One region of the Paucibacter sediminis genome, then DNA from elsewhere that is predicted to be linked to it. Evidence: riboswitches for the same ligand, from Rfam matches in the RefSeq annotation. Region 1 holds a riboswitch; the other holds the start of a gene.
The links. A riboswitch is a leader RNA that binds a small molecule or an ion and turns the genes downstream of it on or off. The one in region 1 is predicted to bind thiamine pyrophosphate.
Positions count from the first base shown of each region.

Region 2: another riboswitch for thiamine pyrophosphate. It lies ahead of PFX98_RS24630 (TonB-dependent siderophore receptor); the one in region 1 lies ahead of thiC (phosphomethylpyrimidine synthase ThiC).

Region 1 is NZ_CP116346.1:747,745-754,976, forward strand. It holds gene PFX98_RS03445 (pirin family protein) at 1-303, opposite strand, end outside; gene PFX98_RS03450 (FMN-dependent NADH-azoreductase) at 336-974, opposite strand; gene PFX98_RS03455 (LysR family transcriptional regulator) at 1,098-2,048, shown strand; gene PFX98_RS03460 (TonB family protein) at 2,017-2,718, opposite strand; TPP riboswitch at 2,874-2,998, shown strand; gene thiC (phosphomethylpyrimidine synthase ThiC) at 3,095-4,957, shown strand; gene PFX98_RS03470 (FAD-dependent oxidoreductase) at 4,959-6,017, shown strand; gene thiS (sulfur carrier protein ThiS) at 6,014-6,220, shown strand; gene PFX98_RS03480 (thiazole synthase) at 6,225-7,016, shown strand; gene PFX98_RS03485 (bifunctional hydroxymethylpyrimidine kinase/phosphomethylpyrimidine kinase) at 7,013-7,232, shown strand, end outside.
Region 2 is NZ_CP116346.1:5,316,200-5,323,431, reverse strand. It holds gene PFX98_RS00005 (methyl-accepting chemotaxis protein) at 1-56, shown strand, start outside; gene PFX98_RS24650 (hypothetical protein) at 78-746, opposite strand; gene PFX98_RS24645 (glutaredoxin family protein) at 904-1,293, opposite strand; tRNA gene PFX98_RS24640 (tRNA-Asn) at 1,372-1,447, opposite strand; tRNA gene PFX98_RS24635 (tRNA-Asn) at 1,512-1,587, opposite strand; gene PFX98_RS24630 (TonB-dependent siderophore receptor) at 1,624-3,759, opposite strand; TPP riboswitch at 3,810-3,912, opposite strand; gene PFX98_RS24625 (NAD(P)/FAD-dependent oxidoreductase) at 3,986-5,092, opposite strand; gene fdxA (ferredoxin FdxA) at 5,136-5,459, opposite strand; gene cobA (uroporphyrinogen-III C-methyltransferase) at 5,530-6,294, opposite strand; gene PFX98_RS24610 (sulfate adenylyltransferase subunit 1) at 6,305-7,232, opposite strand, start outside.

The DNA.
Region 1 (7,232 bases):
GCCGCCATTGCCCAGCAGGCCCTCATGGCCGGCGGAGTCGCGGTGGCGCATGCGGCCTTCCAGCATATAGGTGATGGTCTCGAAGCCGCGGTGCGGATGGTCGGGGAAGCCGGCGATGTAGTCGTCGGCCTGGTCCGAACCGAAGGCGTCCAGCATCAGATAGGGATCGAGGCGGCGCTGCAGGTTCTGCGTCAGCACGCGGGTGAGCTTGACGCCCGCGCCATCGCTGGTGGGCTGGCCGGCGATCAGCCGCTCGACCTGGCGAGGCTGTTGCAGAACGGTGGTGATCGTGGCGGCAGTCATGATGGCGTTCTCCGTGGTCAATGCATTCAGGGTCAGACGGTAGCAGGCTCGGCCGCTTGCGGTTGCAGCAGCTGCTGGATCTGGGCACGCGCCGAGGCCAGGCCTTGCGCCTCGGCCTCCGGGCCCATGCCCAGGCCTTCGGCATAAATGAACTCGACATCGCTCATGCCCAGGAAGCCCAGCACGGTACGCAGATAGGGCACGACGGTGTCGCTGGGGCGGTCGCGGTGCAGGCCGCCGCGCGTCAGCACCGCATAGACCTTCTTGCCGGTGAGCAGGCCCTCGGGGCCGTTCTCGGTGTAGCGGAAGGTGACGCGGGCCCGCGAGATCGCGTCGATCCAGTTCTTCAGCTGGCTGGGCACGCCGAAGTTGATCATCGGCACGCCCAGCACCACCACATCGGCCGCCTGGATCTGGGCAATCAGGCCATCGTCCAGGGCCACGCGCTCGGCCTGCGCCGCGCTGCGCTGCTCGGCCGGGGTGAACAGGGCTTGCAGGGCGGCCTCGTCCAGCACCGGATGGGCTTGCTGCGCCAGGTCGCGCACCTGCAGGCTGGCACCGGGCTGGGCCTGTTGCAGACCCTCGACCAGCTCGGTCGCCAGGCGGGTGGAGAAGGAACCCTGGCCGTCTTGAACACGGCGGGCGCTGGAATTGATTTGCAGGATGTTCATCTGGGGGCTCCGTTGGTTTGCTGATCGGGTCTTGCGAAAGACCATGGATGAACTGTATTGATCGCAGCCAAGCATCGGAAGACACCGGAATGGATATGATCGTTCCACCAATGGAACAATGCCATGAGCCTGGACGCTGACGATCTGCTGCTGTTTGCGCGTGTGATGGAGGCCGGCAGCTTCAGCCGCGCGGCCGACCGGGTGCAGCTCCCCAAGTCCACCGTGTCGCGCCGCATCGCCGCGCTGGAGCAGCGTCTGGGCGAGAAGCTATTGCAGCGCAGCACGCGCCGGCTGGCGCTGACCGAATTCGGCCAGGGCGTGCTGGAACATGCACGCGTGCTGGCCGCCGAGGTGGACGGCGCCCTCGCCCTGGCCCTGCATCGCCAGCAGCGCCCCACCGGGCGGCTGCGCGTCTCGATGCCGGGCGACTTTGCCAACCAGGCGCTGGACCAGATGCTGAGCCGCTTCGTGCTGGACTATCCCGAGGTGCAGCTGGAACTGGACCTCTCGCCGCGCCGCGTGGACCTGATTGCCGAGGGCTTCGACCTCGCGGTGCGCATGGGCAGCCTGCCCGACGATTCGCAGCTGGCGGCGCGCCGCCTGGCCCTGTTCAGCAACGGGCTCTATGCCTCACCGGCCTATCTGCAGCGCCATGGCGAGCCGCAGCTGCCCGAGGCGCTGAGCAGCATGCAGGGGCTGATGATTCTGGGCCGCACCGGCGAGCCCGTGCCCTGGACACTCATGCGTGGGGAAGGCGCCGAGGGCGCCGAGACGCAACGCTGGCAAGGCGTGCCCGAGCAGCGCACCCTGGTGAATGCGCCCGACATGCTTCTGCGCATGGCCTGCGCCGGCCTGGGCATCACCGCGGTGGGCGAGCATTTCGCCCAGCCCTATGTGGAGCGCGGCGAGCTGTTGCGCGTGCTGCCCGACTGGTGCCTGCCACCGGTGGCCTGCTGGGCGGTGTTCCCCGAGCGCCGCCTGATGCCGCTGCGCAGCCGCGTCTTCATCGAGGCGATGGCGGCCACGCTGGCCAGTTGCCCGGCTACTCAGCCTGAAAGCCGATCTCCACACTGACCTCGCGCGAGCGCGGGATCGGCGCGAAGCGCCATTGGTTGACGGCATCGATGGCCGCCACCGAGAGCTTGCGGTGCGAGCTCTTGATGGCCTCGGCCCCGCTCACCGCGCCATTCGGCTCGACGGTGAACTTCACCACCACCAGGCCGTTGCGCACGCTGCTGAGCAGCTGGCGCGGGATCTCGGGCTCGACCTTGTTGATCAGCTTCAGCGCCACCTCGGGTTCGGGCTCGGGCGCCGCTGCGGGCGCCACGGCGGCGGGCGGCGGGGGATTCAGCTTGGGGCTCGCGGTGGCCAGCTGAACCGGCTCGGGCGCCGGGCTGCTGCTGCTCGCCGCAGTGGCCACGGCAGGCTCGGGCTTGTTCTGCAGCTCCTCGGCCTTGGGGCTGGGCGCCGGTGACTCGTGCCGCGGCGCGGCCTTGGCCACCGGTGCGGCCGGCTTGGCCGGTGCGGGCGCAGGCGCGGCGGGCTTGGCGGGCGCCTTGTCGGCGTTGAACTTGATCCACTGGAACACCTTGTCGGCGTCGCGCTTGGCCCGATCGGCATCGCTGAGGGAAGACTTCTTCTCAAGGTCCCCGAGCTGCTGAGCGGCAACACCCAGCGTCGCGGCGGCAAGGCCCAGCGCCAAGGCCAGACGGCACATGCGCAATGCAGACAAGGAGCCGTTCATCGTTCCATTCCTTCGTCGAGAGCCCGCCGGCGGCCCAGCTTTTGACGGGCATGCGGGACGGTGAGCGCCCGGAGTGTACGCAGCGCCCCCGGCCGCCCTGGCCAAGGGTTTGCCCGCAGCCCCGTCAAAGTCTTCACGCTTGCCGCCTATACTCGCGCCTTGCTCCGGGGAGCCCTGCCGTGCGTCGCAACGATGCACCGGGCTGAGATGTGGTGGAAGCCACGGACCCGCTGAACTTGATCCGGCTCGTACCGGCGTAAGAAGAGCTTGTCTGCATGCCCGCCCGCGGGCCTCAGGCCGCCCCGCGCGCCCGTCCGTCCGCCTGCTTGAGTCCGACCTCCGGAGTCCTTGTTGCACCGACCGGAGGAAGACGAGCATGAACAGCGTGAGCGACGCAGGCCTTGAAGGCATCAGCGACAACATCCAATTGACCCGCGAGCCCCTGCCCGGCTCCAGCAAGCAGTACCTGCCGGGCGAGCTGCACCCCGAGCTGCGCGTGCCCCTGCGCGCCATCGCGCTCAGCAACGGTGAGGTGGTGACCGTCTACGACGCCTCCGGCCCCTATACCGACGCCAACGCCAACATCGACGTGCACCGCGGCCTGCCCGCCCCGCGCGCCGCCTGGGTGAAAGCGCGCGGCGACACCGAGGCCTACGAGGGCCGTCGCATCCAGCTGATCGACGACGGCCTGCGCGACCAGGCCCAGCAGCTCAGGCTGCAGGCCCTCAGCGCCGGCCTGCAGCGCCAGCCACGCCGCGCCAAGCCTGGCGCCAACGTGACCCAGCTGCACTACGCGCGCCGCGGCATCGTCACGCCCGAGATGGAATACGTGGCGATCCGCGAGAACCAGCGTCACGCCTGGATGCAGGAATACCAGGCCGATGCCGAGCGCGAGGCGCGCCTGGCCGGCCACGCCTTCGGTGCCAGCATCCCCGACCTCATCACGCCCGAGTTCGTGCGCGACGAGGTGGCGCGCGGCCGCGCCATCATCCCGGCCAATATCAACCACCCCGAGCTGGAGCCGATGGCGATCGGCCGCAACTTCCTCGTCAAGGTGAATGCCAATATCGGCAACTCGGCGGTCACGTCCAGCATCGAGGAAGAGGTGGAGAAGCTGGTGTGGAGCACGCGCTGGGGCGCCGACACGGTGATGGACCTCAGCACCGGCCGCAACATCCACACCACGCGCGACTGGATCATCCGCAACAGCCCGGTGCCGATCGGCACCGTGCCCATCTACCAGGCACTTGAAAAGGTAGGTGGCGTGGCCGAGGACCTCACTTGGGCGCTGTTCCGCGACACCCTGATCGAGCAGGCCGAACAGGGCGTCGACTACTTCACCATCCACGCCGGCGTGCGCCTGCCCTTCGTGCCCATGACGGTGAAGCGCCGCACCGGCATCGTCTCGCGCGGCGGCTCCATCCTGGCCAAGTGGTGCATCGCCCACCACCAGGAGAACTTCCTCTACACGCATTTCGAAGAGATCTGCGAGATCATGAAGGCCTACGACGTCAGCTTCTCGCTCGGCGACGGCCTGCGCCCCGGCTCGCTGGCCGACGCCAACGACGAGGCCCAGTTCGCCGAGCTGCGCACCCTGGGCGAGCTCACCAAGATCGCGTGGCAGCACGATGTGCAGACCATGATCGAGGGCCCCGGCCATGTGCCCATGCACATGATCCAGGCGAACATGACCGAGCAGCTCAAGCACTGCGACGAGGCGCCCTTCTACACGCTCGGCCCCTTGACCACCGACATCGCGCCCGGCTACGACCACATCACCTCGGGCATCGGCGCGGCCATGATCGGCTGGTTCGGCTGCGCCATGCTCTGCTACGTCACGCCCAAGGAACATCTGGGCCTGCCGAACCGCGACGACGTCAAGGCCGGCCTGATGGCCTACAAGATCGCCGCCCACGCGGCCGATATCGCCAAGGGCCACCCGGGCGCACGCGCCCGCGACGACGCGCTCTCCAAGGCCCGCTTCGAATTCCGCTGGCAGGACCAGTTCAACCTCGGCCTCGACCCCGAGACCGCGCGCGAGTTCCACGACGAGACCTTGCCCAAGGACAGCGCCAAGGTGGCCCACTTCTGTTCCATGTGCGGGCCCAAGTTCTGCTCGATGAAGATCACGCAGGATGTGCGCGAATACGCCGAGGGCATGGCGGCCGGGATGGAAGCCAAGAGCGCCGAGTTCAAGGCGCAGGGCAGCGAGCTCTACATCCCGATCGCGAAGGCCTGAGATGGCGAAGAAGATCGCCATCGCCGGCGCCGGCCTGGCCGGCCGCCTGTTCGCCTGGGCGCTCGCGCGCGCCGGCCATGAGGTGCGGGTCTGGGACGCCGGCCCCGGCCCCGCGCCCGCCTTCGATGGCCAGGGCGCCGCCGCCTTCACGGCCGCCGGCATGCTCAGCCCGCTGGCCGAGCTGGACCGCGCCGAGGCCGAGGTGGCGGTGCTCGGCTGGCAATCGCTGCGCCTGTGGCCCGCCATCGTCGCCGCGCTGCATCAGCCGGTGCGCCTGCAGACCGAGGGCAGCCTGCTGCTGGCGCACCGCCCCGACCAGGGCGCCGCGGCGCGCGTGCTGCAGCGCCTGCAGCAGGCCGGCGCGGACCTCTCATCCTTCCCGACGCCGCAGCCGCTCAGCGCGGCCCAGCTGCGCGAGCTGGAGCCGGCGCTGCCCGCCGGCCCGCGGGCCTGGCTGCTGCCCGGCGAGGGGCTGATCCATCCGCTGCAGGCCATGCAGGCGCTGCACAGCTCGGCGGCTGGCGTGCAGTGGCATTGGCAGCGCCCGGTGGCCGAGGTCCAGGCCGGTCGGATCACGCTCAGCGACGGCGAGCAAGTCCACGCCGACTGGGCCATCGACACGCGCGGCCTCGGCGCCCGCCCCACCCTGCCGCTGCGCGGCGTGCGCGGCGAGGTGCTGACGCTGGAACTGGCCGGGCATGGCCTGCGCCGGCCGCTGAGGCTGATGCACCCGCGCCATTGCGTCTACCTGGTGCCGCGCAGCGCAGATGAGCTGCTGATCGGCGCCAGCGAGATCGAGAGCGAGGACCGCTCGCCCGTCAGCCTGCAGAGCGCGGTGGAGCTGATGGCCGCGGCCCACAGCCTGATGCCGCAATTGGGCGAGGCCCGCATCACGCGGCTGGACCGCAATCTGCGCCCCGCCCTGCCCCACCACCGCCCGCATGCGCACAGCGCGCCCGGCCTGATCCAGCTCAACGGCCTGTTCCGCCATGGCTGGCTGCTGGCGCCCGCCCTGGTGCAGCGCCTGCTGACGCAAACCCAGCTGGCCAGCCTGCCATGAACATCCAGATCCTGATCGACGAGCAACCCCGCGAGCTGCCGGCCGGCAGCAATCTGGCCGAGCTGCTGGCCTTGCTGCAACGCGAGCCGCGGAGCGTGGCCACGGCCGTGAACGGCCGCTTCGTGGCGCGCGAGGCAAGACCCGGCACCATGCTCGCCGAGGGCGACCAGGTGCTGCTGTTCCAACCCATCGTAGGAGGCTGAACCCATGACGGACAGCTTTGAAATCGCCGGCGTGCCGCTCGCCAGCCGCTTCCTGCTCGGCACCGCCGGTTACCCGAACCCGCAGCTGCTGGCCGAGGCGGTGAAGGCCTCGCAAACCCAGCTGCTCACCGTGGGCCTGAAGCGCAGCGCCCAGGGGGGCGACAACGGCTTCGTGGCCATGGCCTTGGCGGCAGCGCGCGCCCAGGGCGCGCGCCTGCTGCCCAACACCGCCGGCTGCCGCAGCGCCGCCGAGGCGGTGCAGCTGGCCTGCATGGCGCGCGAGCTCTACGACACCGCCTGGATCAAGCTGGAGGTCACCGGCGACGAGCACACCCTGCAGCCCGACCCCTTCGAGCTGCTGGCCGCGGCCAGCGAGTTGGTGAAGCTGGGCTTCACCGTGCTGCCCTATTGCACCGACGATCTGGTGCTGTGCCGCCGCCTGCTGGACGCCGGCTGCGCCGTGCTGATGCCCTGGGGCGCGCCGATCGGCTCCGGCCAGGGCCTGCTCAACCCCTGGGCCCTGCGCACGCTGCGCGAGCGCCTGCCGGAGGCCGTGCTGATCGTCGACGCCGGCCTGGGCGCGCCCTCGCACGCGGCCCAGGCCATGGAGCTGGGTTATGACGCGGTGCTGCTGAACTCGGCGGTGGCACAGGCACGCGACCCGGTGCGCATGGCTCACGCCTTCCGCGACGCGGTGCGCGCCGGCCGCCAGGCGTACCTGGCCGGCGTGATGCCGGCGCAGGACTTCGCCGTGCCCTCGACGCCGGTAAGCGGCCACGCCTTTGTGCTGTCATGAGCCAGCCGCATCCCTGCCTGCCTTCGCCCTGGGCCAGCGACGCTGATTGGCAGCAAGACCCGGCCCCACCGATCATCTGGTCCGTGGCCGGCACCGACAGCGGGGGCGGCGCCGGCCTGAGCGCCGACCAGCGCGCCGCCGCCACCCTGGGCGTGCATCTGTGCCCGGTGGTGGCGGCCGTCACGGCCCAGCATTCGCGCGGCGTCGCGGCCGTGC
Region 2 (7,232 bases), 760 kb from region 1:
AGGAACAGGCCGGCCAGCTCGAGGCGGCGATCCGGCTCTTTAAGCTCAAGCAGTGAGCGCCGGCCCGGGAGCTCTGATCAGCCGTGACGCATCTTGTGGCGGCGGTATCCGAGGCCGGCTGCGAGGCCCGTGAGCCACAGTGCCGGCGTTTGCGGTCCCGGCACGGCCAGCACGGTAATCGTCAAGGTCTGAGGCAGAAACGATCCATTGGCGCTGTAGTTGTTGTTGATGTCGCCGTACTCGAAGGTCCATGAGGAGCACGCCAGCTCATTGTTGCCGCCAGGATCGACGTTCGAGCAGTTTCGCCACGCGCTCTCGGTGCTGGAATAGGACTCGACCTTTGCCGCCCAGCCGCCGTTCACGGTGATATCGAAGGTGCCGGCGTTTGGAAACAGCATCGAATATGTCCACGTGCCCGAGTGACCACCGCCGGATACATTGGGATAGGCGACAAACGAGCTTCCTCCGGCCTGCAACTGGACCTCGTCGATTGTCTCGGACTCGTAGCTGTACCAGTTGAGAAGCCAGGCCTGATAACCCTCTTGTGGCGCAGGTTCGCTGAGATTGCTGCCGCCGTTTGACCAGGACGATGCGCTGAGGCTGAATGAAACCGTGAAATCGATCCACGCGCCTTCGGATACCGTAGCTGCGCTGGCTCCGAAACTGTCGATCTGGCCGCTGGCGCCATGGGCAGATGCGGCCAGTGTGGCGCAAAGGAGCATTGCGGCCGCGTGCACAGGTTTCATGATGCAGTCACTCCGCAACTGAGGGTTGATCGGGTCAGGGACAGCGCGCGCGCTGGGTGGTGGCACTGGCGAAAGAGCGGCTACCGGCTATGGGAACGCAGCGTAGTGCCTTGCCCCGGGCGGGGCCACCCCTAGCAGGAGGCTGCCTTGTCGCAGCTCACACGGCGAAGCGCCCGCGCAAGTAGTCGATGATGGCGCCCGATTCGGTCAGCCACACCGCCGATCCGCTCGCATCGGTGACCTTCAGGCAAGGCACTTTGCTGGCCCCTGATCCCTGTTGCAGCGCCGCACGGTGCTGGGCGTCATGTTGGGCGTCCAGCCGCACGATCGGAAGTGCAAGTCGATGCATCTCCTGTCGAACCTTGATGCAGAACGGGCAGGTCTTGAACTGATAGAGCACCAGGCCGCTGCACTGGCGGTCGACTTCGGCCTGCTGTTCGACGGTGCGCTGCACCGCTGTCGGGCGGGACTGCCGCTCTTTCAGCAACATGAGCGGGCCGAGCAGGATGCGCAGGGTTCTGAAGAAGAGTCGGATCAGTGGTTTCACGGTTGGGCGGGATCAGGTGATGGAGTGGCGACAACATGAAAAAACCCCCAGCACCTTGCGATGCTGGGGGTTCTCTTCTGGCTCCTCGACCTGGGCTCGAACCAGGGACCTACGGATTAACAGTCCGGCGCTCTACCGACTGAGCTATCGAGGAATTGATCGGTACTAAGAGTTCAAAGGAAAGCCGCTACGGATACCGAAGCGGCTTCCAAATTCTGTGGCTCCTCGACCTGGGCTCGAACCAGGGACCTACGGATTAACAGTCCGGCGCTCTACCAACTGAGCTATCGAGGAACAGAGCCTCGCATTATAGACTGAATTTTTGGATCCTTACAAGCTGTATTCCAAACTTGCGCGCCAGGTGCGCGGCGCCAGCGGGTAGAGGTAGCTGTGCTCGTACTGGTAGGGCGATTCGCGCCAGGCGCGCTTGTCGGTGAGGTTGTCCACGCCCAGGCGCCAGGTCAGCAGCTGGCGCTGGCCGAGGGCCTGCTCGTAGCGCAGGCCGGCATCCAGGCGCAGCCAGCCGGGAATGCTGATGCTGTTGTCCGGCAGGGCCGCGCGCGGGCCCTCGTAGACGAGGCCGGCGTTCATTTGCAGGCCGGGCAGTGCGGCAAGGCGCTGGCGGGCGTTGAGCTTGATCGAGGTCTCGGCCACGTTGGGGCGCTTGAGCGCATCCAGGCCGGCGACCGAGCTGCCCTCGGTGCGCGCCTTGAGCTTCATGGCGCTGGCGAGCAGGCCGCCGCCGGCCCATTTGATGTCGGCCTGGGCTTCGACGCCGCGATGGTGGGATCTGCCGTCCGCCTGGCGGGTGCAGGTGGCGGTGTCGTCGCAGCTGCCGATGTCTCGCCATTCGGGCTTGCGGATGTCGAACCAGGCGAGCGACCAGTCCACCGTGCTGGAGCCGGCCTTCAGGCCCAGCTCGAACTGGCGGCTGCGCAGCGCCGGCAGGGCCTGGCCCGCATTGGCATAGCGGCTGCGATTGGGCACCACTTCGGACTCGATGCCTTCGCCCCAACTGCCATAGGCCATCAGCTCGGCGGCCAGGGTGTAGCTCAGGCCCAGCCAGGGCGTGGTGAAGGACTGCTTGTAGTCGGTGGCGCGCGAGCCATCGGTGCGCACCGATTCACGGTGCAGCCGGGTATGGCGCAGGCCGGCCCAGGCCTGCCAATCGGCGCCCAGTTGCACGGCATCGCGCAGATAGAGCTCGGTGCTGCGCTCGTCGCGGTTGGTGTTCTCGTCGGTCAGGCTGGGGTCGGCTGGCGTGACCACGTCCTGGTAGATATTGCCCACGCCCGACCAGTTGTAGGCCTGGCGATTGAAGCGTGCCTCATAGCGGCTGAACAGCAGGCCGGCGCTGAGCTCGTGCCGCAGGCCGGCGGTGCTGAACTTGCCGGCCAGCGAGAGGTCCAGGGCATCGCTGTTGCGGCGCTCGCCCTCGCTGCGGAAGTCGTAGCGGTCGAAGTCGCCGTTGCTGCAATAGCGGTCGTAGTTGTTCTCGTTCGAGCAGCCATAGGCGTAGGCGAGGCGGTCGTCGCTCTTGAGCCGCTGGGCGCCCCAATGCGCTTGCGCACGCCAGTCGGCGTTCAGGCGTTGCTGCCAGCGCAGCGAGGCATGGCTGTTGTCGAACACCACCGGCAACGTCCAGGGCAGGTTGTTGAGGTTGGTGCGCGGGTCGATGGTCTTCGCATCGGGCAGGCGGTTGCCCAGCAGGCTGAAGCCGGGCTGGCTGGGCTGCGACTGGCGGTTGAGCTCGAATTCGGCTTCCAGCAGGCTGTCGGCGCCGAGGCGCCAGTCGCCGGCCACCGCCAGCAGGCGGCGCTGGCCATGGGCGCTGTAGAGCTCGGGGCGCAGTTCGGCCGCGCTGGCATTCACGCGCAGGCCAAAGGCCTCGCCGCTGCCGAAGCGCTGGCTCCAGTCCAGCGCCGCCTCGGTCGTGCCGCGCTCGCTGAAGCCGAGGCTGACGTTGAGCAGGTTCGCGGTGGGGCGCTTCACCAGCAGGTTCACCAGGCCGCCGGGCGAGCTGGTGCCCGACTGGATGCCGCTGGTGCCCTTCAGCACCTCGATGCCGGCCTTGTTGCCGAGCGCCAGCGCGGTCTCGGCGTTGATGGGCAGGCCGTCACGGCGGTAGTTGAAGCGGTTGTCCAGGTCGAAGCTGCGAATCTTCAGGTAGGACACATAGCCGGCCGCGTTGTAGGCGTCGCCGATGCTGGCGTCCAGGCTGGTGATGCCGGCCAGGCTGCTGAGGCCGGCGTCGGCCAGGCGCTCGGCATTGATGAGGCTGGCCTGCAGCGGCAGGCGCGCCACCGGCGTCTCGCCAAAGCCGCCGATGCTGACCGGCGCGTCGGCGTTGCGACCGCTCACGGTGACGGTGGGCAGGCTTGTGGAGGATTGGGCCAGGCTCAGGCCACAGCTCAGCGCGGCGGCGCTGGCGATTGCGATACGGGAGAAATGAAATGAATGTGCCATCGTCCTACTCATTCGATGGCAGGGCGGCAAAACAGACGGGGCTGCGAGGCCCTCTTGCTGACTTGCTTCCCTGCGCGAGGATTACCTCAGTCAGGTTCAAAGGGTGTTATCTCAGCCGGCTCATTCGATGAGCCAGCACCCCTAGCGAAGAGCCGCATTCTATCGGCCCGTGAAAACAAAAAGCCCGCTGCTTGAGCGGGCCTTGTGTTGGCGCAACAGCCAGTGCTCAGTCGAATACCGGCGTTTCCACGCCCAGCACCTTGTGCAGCTTGGGGCTGGTGGTGGTGTACTGCAGGTGGATGCGCTTCTCGGGGAAGATGTAGGGCGCGGCGGCAAAGGCGGCCAGCGCGGCCTCATGGAAGCCCGAGAGGATCAGCTTCTTCTTGCCCGGATAGGTGTTCACGTCGCCCACGGCAAAGATGCCAGGGGTGCTGGTTTCGAACTTCTCGGTGTCGACGACGATCTGCTTGCGCTCCAGCGCCAGGCCCCATTCGGCGATCGGGCCCAGCTTGGGGCTGAGGCCGAAGAACACCAGCACCTGGTCGCAGGGCACGACGCGGGTGACGCCGTCACCGCCGGTGACCTTCACGCCCTTCAGCACCTCGTCTCCCTCGTCGATGTCGGTGACCTGGCCGACAATGAACTGCATCTCGTAGTTGTCGCACAGCTCCTTCATCTTGGCCACGCTGGCCGGCGCGGCACGGAAGCCGTCGCGGCGGTGCACCAGGATCACGCTCTCGGCCTTGTTGGCGCTGCCGTCCTCATTGCCGGCGCAGAAGTTCAGCGCCCAGTCGAGTGCCGAGTCGCCACCACCGATCACGATGATGTTCTTGCCGGCGAACTGCGCCGGGTTGCGCACGCGGTAGTGCACCTGGCTGCCTTCGTACTTGTCCAGGCCTTCCACCTTCAGGGTGCGCGGCTGGAACGAGCCCACGCCGCCGGCGATGAAGATGGTCTTGGTGAGGAACTGCGTGCCCTTGGAGGTGGCGACGAAGAAACGGCCGTCGTCCTGCTTCTCGACGGTGGTGACTTCCTGGCCCAGATGGAAGGTCGCGCCAAAGGGCTCGATCTGCTTCATCAGGTTGTCGGTCAGCTCCTTGCCGGTGCACACGGGCACGGCCGGGATGTCGTAGATGGGCTTGTCGGGGTAGAGCTCGATGCACTGGCCGCCCGGGTAGGCGAGCGAGTCGATGATGTGGGCCTTGATCTCCAGCAGGCCGAGTTCGAACACCTGGAACAGGCCGACGGGGCCCGCGCCAACGATGACGGCATCGGTTTCGATCACGCCGGCGTGGCCGGCATTGGAGGCAGCGTGTGTCACTTGGTTTTCCATGGAGGTCAGGGCCCCAGACAAAGGGGCAGGGGACGAAAGTCGTTCAGCGAATCAGCTCGGACAGCTTGTCGGTCCGGTCTTTCCACTCGTCGGCGTCGGGCAGCGAGCCCTTGCGCTTGGTGATGCTGGGCCATTTCTTGGCCAGATCGGCATTGATCTTGATCATGTGCTGCTGGTTGCCCGGCACATCTTCCTCGGGCACGATGGCGTTCACCGGGCACTCGGGGATGCAGACCGCGCAGTCGATGCACTCATCGGGGTCGATGGTGAGGAAGTTGGGGCCTTCGCGGAAGCAGTCGACCGGGCAGACATCGACGCAGTCGGTGTACTTGCAGCGGATGCACGATTCGAGGACGACGTGGGTCATGGAGCAGCTCTGATGTTTTAAGGGCCCTGGGACGTCAATGGAACTCCCCATTGACGGCAAAGCGCGGATTTTAATCGTTCAAGCTCTGGTGCTGGCGTTGACGGCGCGCAAGCGAGGGCTTTTGTTCCTTGGGGGCGGCCTGGGGCAGGGCCTTGGCGCCCGCGCCCACCGTCACCACGGTGGGCCGGCCGCGGTGCAGCATGGCCGCGGCGGCAAGGCCGGACACTTGGGTGTCGCTGGCCAGCGCATCGGCGCAGCCGGCGCGCGAGACCACCGCCACCGGCGTGTCGGCCGGCCAGCCGGCTTCCAGCAGCTTGCGGCCCAGCGCGGCCAGCTGGCGGCCGGCCATGTAGAAGACCTCGGTGTCGGCGCTCTTGAGCGCCTGCAGGTCGCCATCCTTGGTCATCGCGGTGGTCAGGCTGACGCTGCGGCCCAGGCCGCGGCGCGTCAACGGACGCTGCAGCTGGGCGGCGGCGGCAATCGCCGCGGTCACGCCGGGCACCACCTCGCTGGCGATGCCCGCTTCGGCCAGCGCCAGCAGCTCTTCTTCCAGCCGGCCGAAGATGCTGGCATCGCCGCCCTTGAGGCGTACCACCAGGGCGTGTTCCTGCGCCTGCTTCACCAGCGCCGCGTTGATGGCGGTCTGGGCGGTGGAGTCGCAGAAGCCGCGCTTGCCCACGTCCAGCCACAGGGCCTGGGGGGCGAACTCGCGCAAGGCCGGGTCGGTGAGGGCGTCGAACAGCACCACGTCGGCCTGCTGCAGCGCACGCGCGCCGCGCAGGGTGATGAGGTCGGCGGCCCCGGGGCCGGCGCTGACGAAGATGACCTTGCCCATGGCTTCTTGCTTACCTGACCAGCAAGGCACCGCTGGTGCGGTTGCTGGTGGGGTCCACCACGATCAGCGCGCCGCCGACGCGGTTGGCCGTGTAGGGCTCCACCGGCAGCGCGGCCTGCAGCTCGATGCGCACATGGCCGATCTCGTTGATGGCCAGCTCATGCGCCTCGGCCTCGGCCAGGCTGTTGACGTCCAGCCGGTGCTCGATCGCGCTGATGCGCGCCTGTACCCAGCGGTTGCCATGGCGCACCCAGTACTTGCGGCCCACCACGGCGGGTTCGGTGTCCAGCCAGGCCAGCGTGGCCTCGAAGCTCTGCCGAGGCGTGGCGCTGCCGGGGGTGACGATCCAGTCGCCGCGGCTCACGTCCAGCTGGCGGTCCAGCAGCAGGCCGGCGGATTCGCCCGCCACGCCATGCGCCACCGTCTCGCCGGCCTTGCGCACCTCGGCCACTTTTGCGGTCTGGCCGCTGGGCAGGATCTGCACTTCGTCGCCGGCCTTGACCTGGCCATGCGCGATGCGGCCCCACAGGGTGCGCGGTTGGTGGCCGGTGCCCTCGCCATTGGTGGCGACGTATTGCACCGGGATCAAGAGCTGGCCTTCGACCTTCTCCTGCACCGTGGGCAGGCCTTCCAGCACCTGCAGCAGCGAGGGGCCGTCGTACCAGTCGGCGTCCAGCGGCTGGGTCACGTTGTCGCCGCGCAGGGCCGAGACGGGCACGATGGCCGTCACTTCGATGCCGGCCGCCTGCGCGAATTTGCGCAGCGCCGCGCTGACCTTGGCGTAACCCTCAGCGGGTGCCTCCAGCGCATCGATCTTGTTGATCGCGAACACGATGCTGGGCACGCGCAGCAGATGGGCCAGCAGGCTGTGGCGGCGCGTCTGCGGCAGCAGCGTCACTTCGGCGTCGTCGAGCTTGAGCTTGGTGATGTCCACCAGC